2 regions of the Arthrobacter sp. TmtSoilC77 genome follow, and region 1 is predicted to be linked to the other one. Evidence: riboswitches for the same ligand, from Rfam matches in the RefSeq annotation. Region 1 holds a riboswitch; the other holds the start of a gene.
What was found. Region 1 has a riboswitch for thiamine pyrophosphate ahead of AC6I99_RS13035 (bifunctional hydroxymethylpyrimidine kinase/phosphomethylpyrimidine kinase). Riboswitches for the same ligand answer to the same signal wherever they lie in the genome.
Positions count from the first base shown of each region.

Region 2: another riboswitch for thiamine pyrophosphate. It lies ahead of AC6I99_RS19480 (ECF transporter S component); the one in region 1 lies ahead of AC6I99_RS13035 (bifunctional hydroxymethylpyrimidine kinase/phosphomethylpyrimidine kinase).

Region 1 covers NZ_AP046050.1:2,832,478-2,837,295, reverse strand. Annotated here, with positions in the region: gene AC6I99_RS13040 (Rne/Rng family ribonuclease) at 1-1,674, shown strand, start outside; TPP riboswitch at 1,819-1,917, shown strand; gene AC6I99_RS13035 (bifunctional hydroxymethylpyrimidine kinase/phosphomethylpyrimidine kinase) at 1,909-3,465, shown strand; gene rplU (50S ribosomal protein L21) at 3,842-4,150, shown strand; gene rpmA (50S ribosomal protein L27) at 4,210-4,473, shown strand; gene obgE (GTPase ObgE) at 4,607-4,818, shown strand, end outside.
Region 2 covers NZ_AP046050.1:4,216,644-4,221,461, reverse strand. Annotated here, with positions in the region: gene AC6I99_RS19500 (MrpF/PhaF family protein) at 1-1, shown strand, start outside; gene mnhG (monovalent cation/H(+) antiporter subunit G) at 1-371, shown strand, start outside; gene AC6I99_RS19490 (DUF4235 domain-containing protein) at 368-628, opposite strand; gene AC6I99_RS19485 (NUDIX hydrolase) at 665-1,342, opposite strand; TPP riboswitch at 1,548-1,684, shown strand; gene AC6I99_RS19480 (ECF transporter S component) at 1,764-2,384, shown strand; gene AC6I99_RS19475 (ABC transporter ATP-binding protein) at 2,384-3,988, shown strand; gene AC6I99_RS19470 (energy-coupling factor transporter transmembrane component T family protein) at 3,985-4,779, shown strand; gene AC6I99_RS19465 (GNAT family N-acetyltransferase) at 4,776-4,818, opposite strand, start outside.

The sequences.
Region 1 (4,818 bases):
ATCGTGCGCACAGCCGCTGAAGGTGCCTCCGAGGAAGAACTGACGCACGACATCAACCGTTTGCGCGCCCAGTGGGAAGGCATTGAAGGCCAGGCGTCCTCCACCAAGGTGCTGGCACCCGAACTGCTCTACGGCGAACCTGACCTCACTATCAAGGTGGTCCGGGATGTCTTCAACGAGGACTTCTCCAAGCTGATTGTGTCCGGCGACGACGCGTGGGACACCATTGAGGCTTACGTCACCTATGTTGCTCCCGATTTGGTGGGCCGCCTTGAAAAGTGGACCAAGGACCAGGACATTTTTGCGGCCTGGCGGATCGACGAACAGATCCACAAGGCCCTGGAGCGTAAGGTCTTCCTGCCGTCCGGCGGTTCGCTTGTCATCGACCGCACCGAGGCCATGACCGTCGTGGACGTCAACACAGGTAAGTTCACCGGCAGCGGTGGAAACCTTGAAGAAACCGTCACCAAGAACAACCTTGAAGCGGCCGAGGAAGTAGTTCGCCAGCTGCGCCTGCGCGATATCGGCGGCATCATTGTCATCGACTTCATCGACATGGTCCTTGAATCCAACCGTGACCTGGTACTCCGCCGATTGGTGGAATGCCTGGGCCGTGACCGCACCAAGCATCAAGTGGCTGAGGTGACGTCGCTTGGCCTGGTGCAGATGACACGCAAGCGCATGGGCACAGGCCTGCTTGAAGTGTTCGGTGAGCAGTGCGAGCACTGCGCCGGACGCGGCGTCGTCACCCATGATGAGCCCGTGGAACACCGACGCGCCAACGTAGTTGCCGCCGAGCACCACCGTCCACACACAGAACCGCAGCAGCCTGCTGCCCGGAATGAACGCAAGCGTCGCCGTGGGAAAGGTGGGGGAGCGGTAGCCGAGGAACCAGTCTCCACCCACAGCACCGCTGCCGCCCCGGTAGCTGCGCCAAGTGGCAAGGAGTCGGTTGACCCCGTTCGCCAGGCGAAGGCCGAGGCGACCAGGGCGGCTCTTGCCACCATCGCCGCTGCAGCGCATGCCGCGCACTTGCACGACGACGAAGTTCACCGCGCGGAGGAACTGGCACGCGCAGCCGGTCAGCATCACGACACGGCTGAATCCGTGTCTGATACGGCAACCGGCGATGCCGGGGGAGCGGCCGCAGCTGATGCCGCCAGCCATGAAGCAGCGGTTCGGGAGGCACGGTCCACGCCCGTTTTGCGCTTCGGCGGCGAAGAAGTGGCGCTTCCATTCGTGGAGCACCATGAGGAACCGTCTGCGGGCAAGCCGGCCATGAGCCTGGACCTGCTGGCGGAGGCGTTCTCGCACCTCGGTGCTGCACCGGCTGCCGAGGAAAACACTGTGGATACGGTTTCCGGACCTGCCACGGCTTCCGAAACTTCCGCTGCCTCCGCTGCCACTACCTCCGCTGCAAGTGCTGCGGCCACCGACGGTCAGAACGATCGTTCTTCGCGTTCGCGTGGAAGTCGAGGCCGAAGGAACCGTAGCGCGAGCAGGGCACAGGGTGCCGCAAACGAAACCAGCGTGGAGCACCACGAGGTAACTGCCGCAGCCGCGGGTGGAACGGCCCACGAGGCCAAAGCGCCGGCAGCGGAAGAGCCTGCCAAAAAGAAGGCAGCTGACGAGCCCATCATCCTCGGCGTAGGAGTTCCAGCTTCGGAGTTGTAAGCACGTCAGCACTGATGACGTGTTGAAAGAGTCCCGCAATATCCGATGTCGTCGGATACTGCGGGACTCTTTTGTCGCCGGCAGTCACATCCATGCACCCAAGCAGGCCGGTTCCCGGACCGCTGGACTTCCCGGCTACGCTAGGAAACTGACACGGGGTGCCGGGCGCTGGGCCTGGCTGAGATCCAGACCCGTTGAACCTGTCCGGTTAGCACCGGCGAAGGGATGTCCATCATGGCTTCATTGTCCAGTTCCCCTGTCTACCCCCTTGACCCCGCCGGTAGCGTTGGCGGACCCGTGGCTGCCCGGCAACATCCGCGGGTGCTTAGCATTGCCGGTTCGGATCCGTCCGGAGGCGCAGGGATCCAGGCAGACCTGAAGAGCATTGCTGCGCACGGTGGTTACGGAATGGCTGCCATCACGGCGCTCACGGCACAGAACACCCTTGGAGTCAGTGCAGTCCATGTTCCGCCCGTGGAGTTCCTGCGCCAGCAACTGGACGCCATCAGCAGCGATATTGAGATTGATGCCGTCAAGATCGGGATGTTGGGTGACGCGTCCGTCATCCACGAAGTCCGCAGCTGGCTCGAAGACGTGCGTCCCGCCGTCGTGGTCCTTGACCCGGTGATGGTGGCCACCAGCGGCGACCGGCTTCTGCGTGGGAACGCCGAAGCCGCGCTTCGCAGCCTCCTGCCTTTGGCGGATCTCGTTACCCCCAACCTTCCCGAACTGGCTATGTTGCTGGGGGAGCCTGACGCCCCGGACTGGGCCACTGCCCTTGACCAAGGCAAGCGTCTGGCTGCCGAATGTGGAACGACCGTCCTGGTGAAGGGTGGCCATTTGGCAGGAGCGGAATGTCCTGATGCCTTGGTCAATACGAGCGGCTTGCTGCGGCAGGACGTTATCGAGGTGGCCGGTCCCCGCGTGGATACCCGGAACAGCCACGGAACGGGCTGTTCGCTCTCCTCGGCATTGGCCACGGTGCAGGCCCGCAGAGGTGACTGGGAAGCGTCACTGCGGGAGGTTAAGCCGTGGCTGCTGCAGGCCCTTTCTGCGGCCGACGGGCTCGACGTGGGCAGGGGCAGCGGGCCGATCCAGCACTTTCACCATCTGGAGCCAACACGGAATCCTGCTGGCCGGTCCGGCGATTTTGCCGCGCGACTTTGGGCGGAAGCCACGCCGGAGTTGGACGCAATCTACGGCCTGGCGTTCATCCAGGGCCTGCAGTCGGGGAGGCTCTCTGAGCCCGAGTTCAACTACTACCTTGCCCAGGACGCCATCTACCTCAACGGCTATTCCCGGGTTCTGGCCCGCGCCGGTGCCCTTGCCCCCACTGAGGAAGAGCAGCTCTTCTGGGCCAAGGCGTCACAGACCTGCCTTGAGGTCGAGTCCGAGCTTCATCGGAACTGGCTGAGCACGCGCCCGGCTCCGACGCAGACCGGACCCGTGACCAAGTCGTACGTGGACCACCTCCTGGCCACTTCCGCGTCCGGCAGTTACGCTGTGTTGCTCGCAGCAATCCTGCCCTGTTACTGGCTGTACGCGGAGGTAGGCCGGCAACTCCACGCGGCCTACGTGGATGCAGGCGCACCCGGCGACCACCCGTACGCCGACTGGTTGAAGACCTACGCCGACGAGGAGTTTGCTGCCGCAACCCGCAAAGCGATCGACCTTACGGACGCAGCCGCCCTCAAGGCCTCTGCGCAGGAACGCGAGGCCATGGTTGAGGCCTTTACACACTCTTGCCGCTACGAGACGGCCTTCTTTGATGCGCCAAGGCTCTTCGCCTGAGTTCGATTTCCGTGGTTTCTGCATAGCCGATCGACGAAACTCCCGCGCGTCGCCAGCCAGATCGCAGCATTCCCGCCCAAACCCTGTAGGCTGTATGGGCACGGTGCCGGGAGAGTCCGTTACAACTGGTGATGCAAGTCACCCGATAGCCTCCGGACCCGGCCTCATTTGCAGCTGAAGGTCAAACTAGCGTAATCTTGATCTTCGGTGCTTACGCCAACACTTGGGTTATGCCCCTTGGAATTGTTCATGGGATGACTCGCGGGCTTCGATCTGAAGTCCACGGCGTTGAGGCACAGCGCGAACCAAGCCTGATTCCGGTTCAAGGTTCCGCACGCAAATTTAGTAAGAAACGTCGAGAGAAGTGAGTACCCAAGTGGTGTACGCGATTGTCCGCGCAGGCGGCCGCCAAGAAAAAGTTTCCGTTGGAGACTACGTAACGCTTAACCGCGTCCCCGGTGGAGCCGGCAGCACGCTTGAGCTGCCCGCCTTGCTCCTGGTTGACGGCGACAAGGTCACGTCCGCTGCTGCGGACCTGGCCAAGGTCAAGGTCACGGCTGAGATCCTTGAGGACCTTCGCGGTCCCAAGATCGTCATCCAGAAGTTCAAGAACAAGACCGGCTACAAGAAGCGCCAGGGTCACCGTCAGGAACTGACCAAGATCAAGATCACGAGCATCAAGTAACTTTCGTTACTCTGTTCAGATTTTCAGTTTCCCCAGAAATTTAGAGGCAGGCATTTCACATGGCACACAAAAAAGGCGCGAGCTCCACTCGCAACGGTCGTGACTCCAACGCACAGCGCCTCGGCGTCAAGCGTTTCGGTGGCCAGGTAGTTTCCGCAGGCGAGATCATCGTTCGCCAGCGCGGAACCCACTTCCACCCCGGTGCAGGCGTCGGCCGCGGTGGCGACGACACCCTGTTCGCACTCGAGGCCGGTGCGGTTGAGTTTGGTACTCGCCGCGGACGTCGCGTAGTGAACATCGTTGCTGCTGCAGCTGCAGAGTAACAACAAGTTCTGAACCGGTGGAGCGGGCCAAACGGCCCGCTCCACCGTTCTTTTAACCGCATTACAATCGATTAGGGCGCCCATGGCGCTCTGGTTTATGCAACAGCGCTGGCAACAGCAAGAGGAGATTCACGTGGCGAGCTTTGTAGACCGGGTAGTCCTGCACGTATCCGGCGGAACCGGCGGCCACGGCTGTGTCTCTGTCAAGCGGGAAAAGTTCAAGCCTCTCGGTGGACCCGACGGCGGCAATGGCGGCAACGGCGGAGACGTCATCCTTAGGGTGTCGGCGCAGACCACCACCTTGCTTGACTACCACCACGCCCCCCACCGCCACGCCACCAACGG
Region 2 (4,818 bases), 1.4 Mb from region 1:
AACCTACTGGCGTGGATGCCGTAATCGACGCGGTGACGGCCGTGTTTCTTGTGGTGGGTGCCCTGATGTCGCTGGGCGCAGCAATTGGCCTCCTGCGGTTCCCCGACCTCATGAGCCGCATGCACGCGGCAACGAAGCCGCAAGTCCTGGGTCTTTTCCTGATGCTTGCAGCCATGGGCCTGCAAATGCGCACATGGTGGGTTTGGCCGGTTCTCGTGGTCGCCTGGATATTCCAGCTGCTGACCGCACCGGTCTCCGCACACATGGTGGGCCGCTCCGCTTACCGAACCAAGCATGGGCACCGCGAACTGCTCACCAAGGATGAGCTTGAAGCGGTTGTCCAAAGGGCAGCCGGCGACGATTCTACCTAGACGATGTCGTGGGTCTTTGCGAAGCGGGCGATGGCACGCTGGGTGCCACGGCTCGCGAAAACCTGGATGAGCGTACTGACGAAGGCCGAAATCAGCGCGAAGGACAAGGCTGAGCGGAGGCTCGTTTCCATATCGTCGTGGCCCGTGGGCGGCTTGTTGCCGGTGGCCTTTTCCCAGCCCTTGTTGACCAACTTGGTGCCGACGAATCCGGCTGCAAGGCTTACTCCGGCACCCAGCAGCTTGAAAAAGAGGTTCATGCCCCCAGCCTAGCCTCACATGCAGGCGGGTTGGGACTAGCGGCGGTTTTCGCGTTCCTTGAGGAAAGCTGCCATGGAACCGCGTGGTGCCAGGACAGGAACAACATCGTGATCGGCTTCCCAGACGGCATCCACGGTTCCGAGACCGGAAATTTCCTTGAGCAGGTAATACGTGGGTGGCATCAGCTGCAACTGACCGGCCGCCTCGGCCGCCAGGATCCCGTCCACCGGCATCCAGAGTGATTGCCACGCTTCAGTGGTTTGGTGCTGGGGTGCTGCTTCCGGAGCAGGCTTGGCTACATAGAAGTACGTGTCGAAGCGCTTGGGCATGTCCGTGGGCGTGACCCAGTTTGCCCAGGGGCGAAGGTCTGAGGCGTCAAGGCGAAGTCCGGCCTCCTCCCAAACTTCCCGCAGGGCAGCGGTGAGCACCATGCCTGACTTTGCCGGGGCCTGTACAGGATTGACGGCGATGGAACTCAGATGCCAGTCTGCAGCGTGCTGTTCCAGCAGCCGGACAGGGTAATCCCATCCATCCTGGTCAGCGGCATCAACCCGGCCGCCCGGAAAGACCACCATGCCGGCGGCGAAGTCCATGGTGGCAACCCTGTGCTGGACGAAGGCCTCAAGCCCGCCCGGTGCGTCACGGAGCAGGATGACGCTCGCGGCAAGGCGGGGTTGGGGAACTGGCATGTCCGTAATGGGAAGGTCCGTCATGAATTACCCCTTTGCCGCGTCGATTCCTGCTGGATCATTGTCTCAGGTCCTGTTGTGGGGCCCGGTGTGCGTGCTCAGACCGGAGAATGGGGCGCAGAGCCGGCCCCGCAACGCAGGAGACAGGGGAGCCAACCGCTTTGTGACTAGCCCAAGGAGCCCACGAACACCCACAGGTGTAAACTGAACCACGCCCATAAGGGCAGATTAATAACGACAGGGGAGCGCCGCCGTCGGACCTTGCAGAGATGCAGGTGACGCGAGGGCGCTGAGAGTGCGGACAGCCGCAGACCCTCGAACCTGATCCGGTTAGTACCGGCGCAAGGGAGTCGAGCTTCTCAGAGTGTCCGGATCCGGGCGGCGCAGGCCGGCCGGGGGTTTCCGGGGAGCACTTTCCCCTCCTGTACCTCAGGAGGCAGAAAAAATGACCACGGCAAGCGTGAAGAAGACCAGTTATAACTGGCGTGTTGTAGACATCGTGGTGGCAGCTTTGATTGCCATCGCCGGCGGCGTGATCTTCTGGGCCTGGTCCCAGGGCGCCGCAATCGTATCCATCCCCATGAACGCCACGTATCCGCCGCTCACCGGTTTGATCGCCGGTGGCTGGATGATCCCGGCCGTCCTGGGCATGCTCATCATCCGCAAGCCGGGCGCAGCCCTGTTCTGCGAAGCCGTCGCCGCCACCGGCGAACTCATCATGGGTTCCCAGTACGGCACCACCGTCCTCATCTCCGGCGTCCTCCAGGGACTGGGTGCGGAACTCGTCTTCGCTGCGTTCCGGTACAAGAAGTTCGACCTCTCCGCTGCACTCCTCGCAGGTGCCGGCTCGGGCCTCTTCTGCGGTCTCAACGATTCCTTCCTGCCTTGGGGCTGGAACATCGCCTACGAAGCAATCGACAAGCTGGCTTACATCGCCTTCACCACGCTCTCCGGTGCGATCATCGCGGGCGCGCTGTCCTGGGTTGCCACCCGCGGGCTGGCCAAGACCGGTGTACTGAGCTCCTTCGCGTCGCGGAAGGCTGCTTCGGAGCCCGTCTTCAACTAATGCCTGCCACGCAAAGCAGCGGCCAGGTACGGCCTGCCGCCATCACCGCCCAAGGGTGGGGATGGCGGCATGCCGGACGTTCCACACCCGCCATCCAGGACCTCGATTTCCGGATCGGGCCCGGCGAGCGTGTGCTCTTGCTGGGTCCATCGGGCGCAGGGAAATCGACACTGCTCCACGCCCTCGCCGGTGTGCTGGGTGATGAGGAGGACGATTCCGACGAGACCGGCTCGCTGTTGATCGACGGCGTTGCTCCCCGCGAACAGCGCGGCCGCGCAGGTCTGATGCAGCAGGATCCGGAAACCCAGGTAGTGCTGTCCCGGGTGGGTGACGATGTCGCGTTTGGCGCCGAAAACCTGGCCGTTCCCCGGGAAGAAATTTGGGCGCGCGTCCATGAAGCGCTCGACGACGTCGGGTTGCGCACCCCTGCAGGCGGCGGCTTGGCACTGGATCACCCGACGGCGGCCCTCTCCGGCGGGCAGAAGCAGCGCCTTGCGTTGGCTGGCATCCTGGCGATGCGGCCCGGGCTGATCCTCCTGGACGAACCTACGGCCAACCTTGATCCGGTGGGCGTGCTTGAGGTTCGGGACGCCGTGCAGCGCTGCCTGGACAAGACCGGCGCCACTTTGGTTGTCGTTGAACACCGTGTGTCCGTGTGGAAGGACCTGGTGGACAGGATCGTGGTCCTCCAGCCACCCTCGGCCGGGGGCGGTGTGCTCCTGGACGGCCCCCCGGATCAGGTGCTCACAGAGGCCCGCACCATGTTGATGGCAGCGGGAGTGTGGGTGCCCGGATACGTTCCGGCTACCCGCGCCCGCAGGGCCAAGTCCACGGCATCGGTTCCTGCCGGCCATGAATCCACGCACCAGCTCCTCCTCGTCGCACAGGACCTGGCTGTTTCCCGTGGGAAGTCCCGTCGTCGCCGTTTCAAGACCATCCCGCCCGTCCCCGTGCAATCGGATATCAGTGCACAAGTACGGGCTGGCCAGGCACTGACCATCACGGGTCCGAACGGTGCAGGCAAATCTACTTTTGCGCTCACATTGGCCGGCCTTCTGGCGCCGGTTGACGGCAAGGTGAGTGCCGCCGTCGAGCTTTCCGAGGGAGCTGGAATCGACCCGTTCAAGTGGAAGGCGGATCAGCTGATTTCCCGCATTGGCACCGTGTTCCAGGAACCGGAGCACCAATTTGTGACGGGCAAGGTTCTGGACGAGCTGATGTTCGGACCAAAGCATCTGGGCCACGGTGAAGAACGCGTGGATGAATTGCTGGAGCGTTTGCGGCTCACGCATTTGGTGGACGCGAATCCTTACACGTTGTCCGGCGGCGAGAAGCGAAGGTTGTCCGTGGCCACGGTCCTTGCGGCCCACCCTAAGGTGCTGGTCCTGGACGAGCCCACGTTCGGCCAGGACGCCAACACCTGGGCCGAACTGGCATCCTTCCTCTCTGAACTGCTCGATGCTGGAACAGCCGTTGTGTCCGTGACACACGACGAAGAATTCAGCGCGGTCCTGGGCGGCACCGAGCTGCGCCTGGATCCAGCTACGCCGCAAGCTCCGGACCCGCACAGCGAAGCAGCCCGCCAGGAAGCCGGTGCTGCATGAGGGACGCCCTGAACCTGCGCGGCAACCACGCCCTCCTCACGCGCGCCAACCCCTTGGTTAAGTTCGTGTCCGTGTTCCTCATTTCGCTGGTGCTGGCATTGTCGATCGACTGGGTGTCCGCTTCGACTGCCCTCGTCGCCGAGCTGGCCCTGTTCCCGTTGGCTGGCCTCACGCTGGGGCTTCTGTGGCAGCGGGCCTGGCCGCTCATCATTGCTGCAGCGATAGGTGGTTGGAGCACCGCAATTGTGGCGGCTGACAGCGGGGCTGTACTGCTCGACGTCGGACTCTGGTCCATCAGCGAAGGTTCCCTTCAGCTGGGGCTGGGATTCATGCTGCGCGGCCTGGCGATAGCCCTGCCGGCAATCCTCTTGATGACCTGCACAGATCCAACCGACCTGGCTGATGCGCTGGCACAGAAAGCAAGGCTGCCACACCGCTTTGTCCTTGGATCGCTGGCCGCGATGCGCCTGGTGGGATTGATGGCTGAGGAATGGCAGACCATCGGCATGGCCAGGCGGGCCCGCGGAGTGGGTTCGCAGGGCAGTCCGCTGCAACGGCTCAAGGCAACGCTTGGACAGAGCTTCGGGCTGCTGGTCCAGGCAGTGCGTCGGGCTTCCCGGTTGGCCGTCACCATGGAGGCGCGTGGTTTCGGTGGCGGGCAGAGAACGTGGGCCCGGGAATCCACATACTCCCTCCTGGATGTCTGGGTCCTCCTGGGCGGCCTCGTCATCGCTGCCGCTGCTGTACTGGCGGCCGTCGGCGCTGGAACGTGGAGTTTCGTCTGGCGTTAGCTCTTCCGTTGGATCTTCTCGAACCTTGCCCGGGTGAGG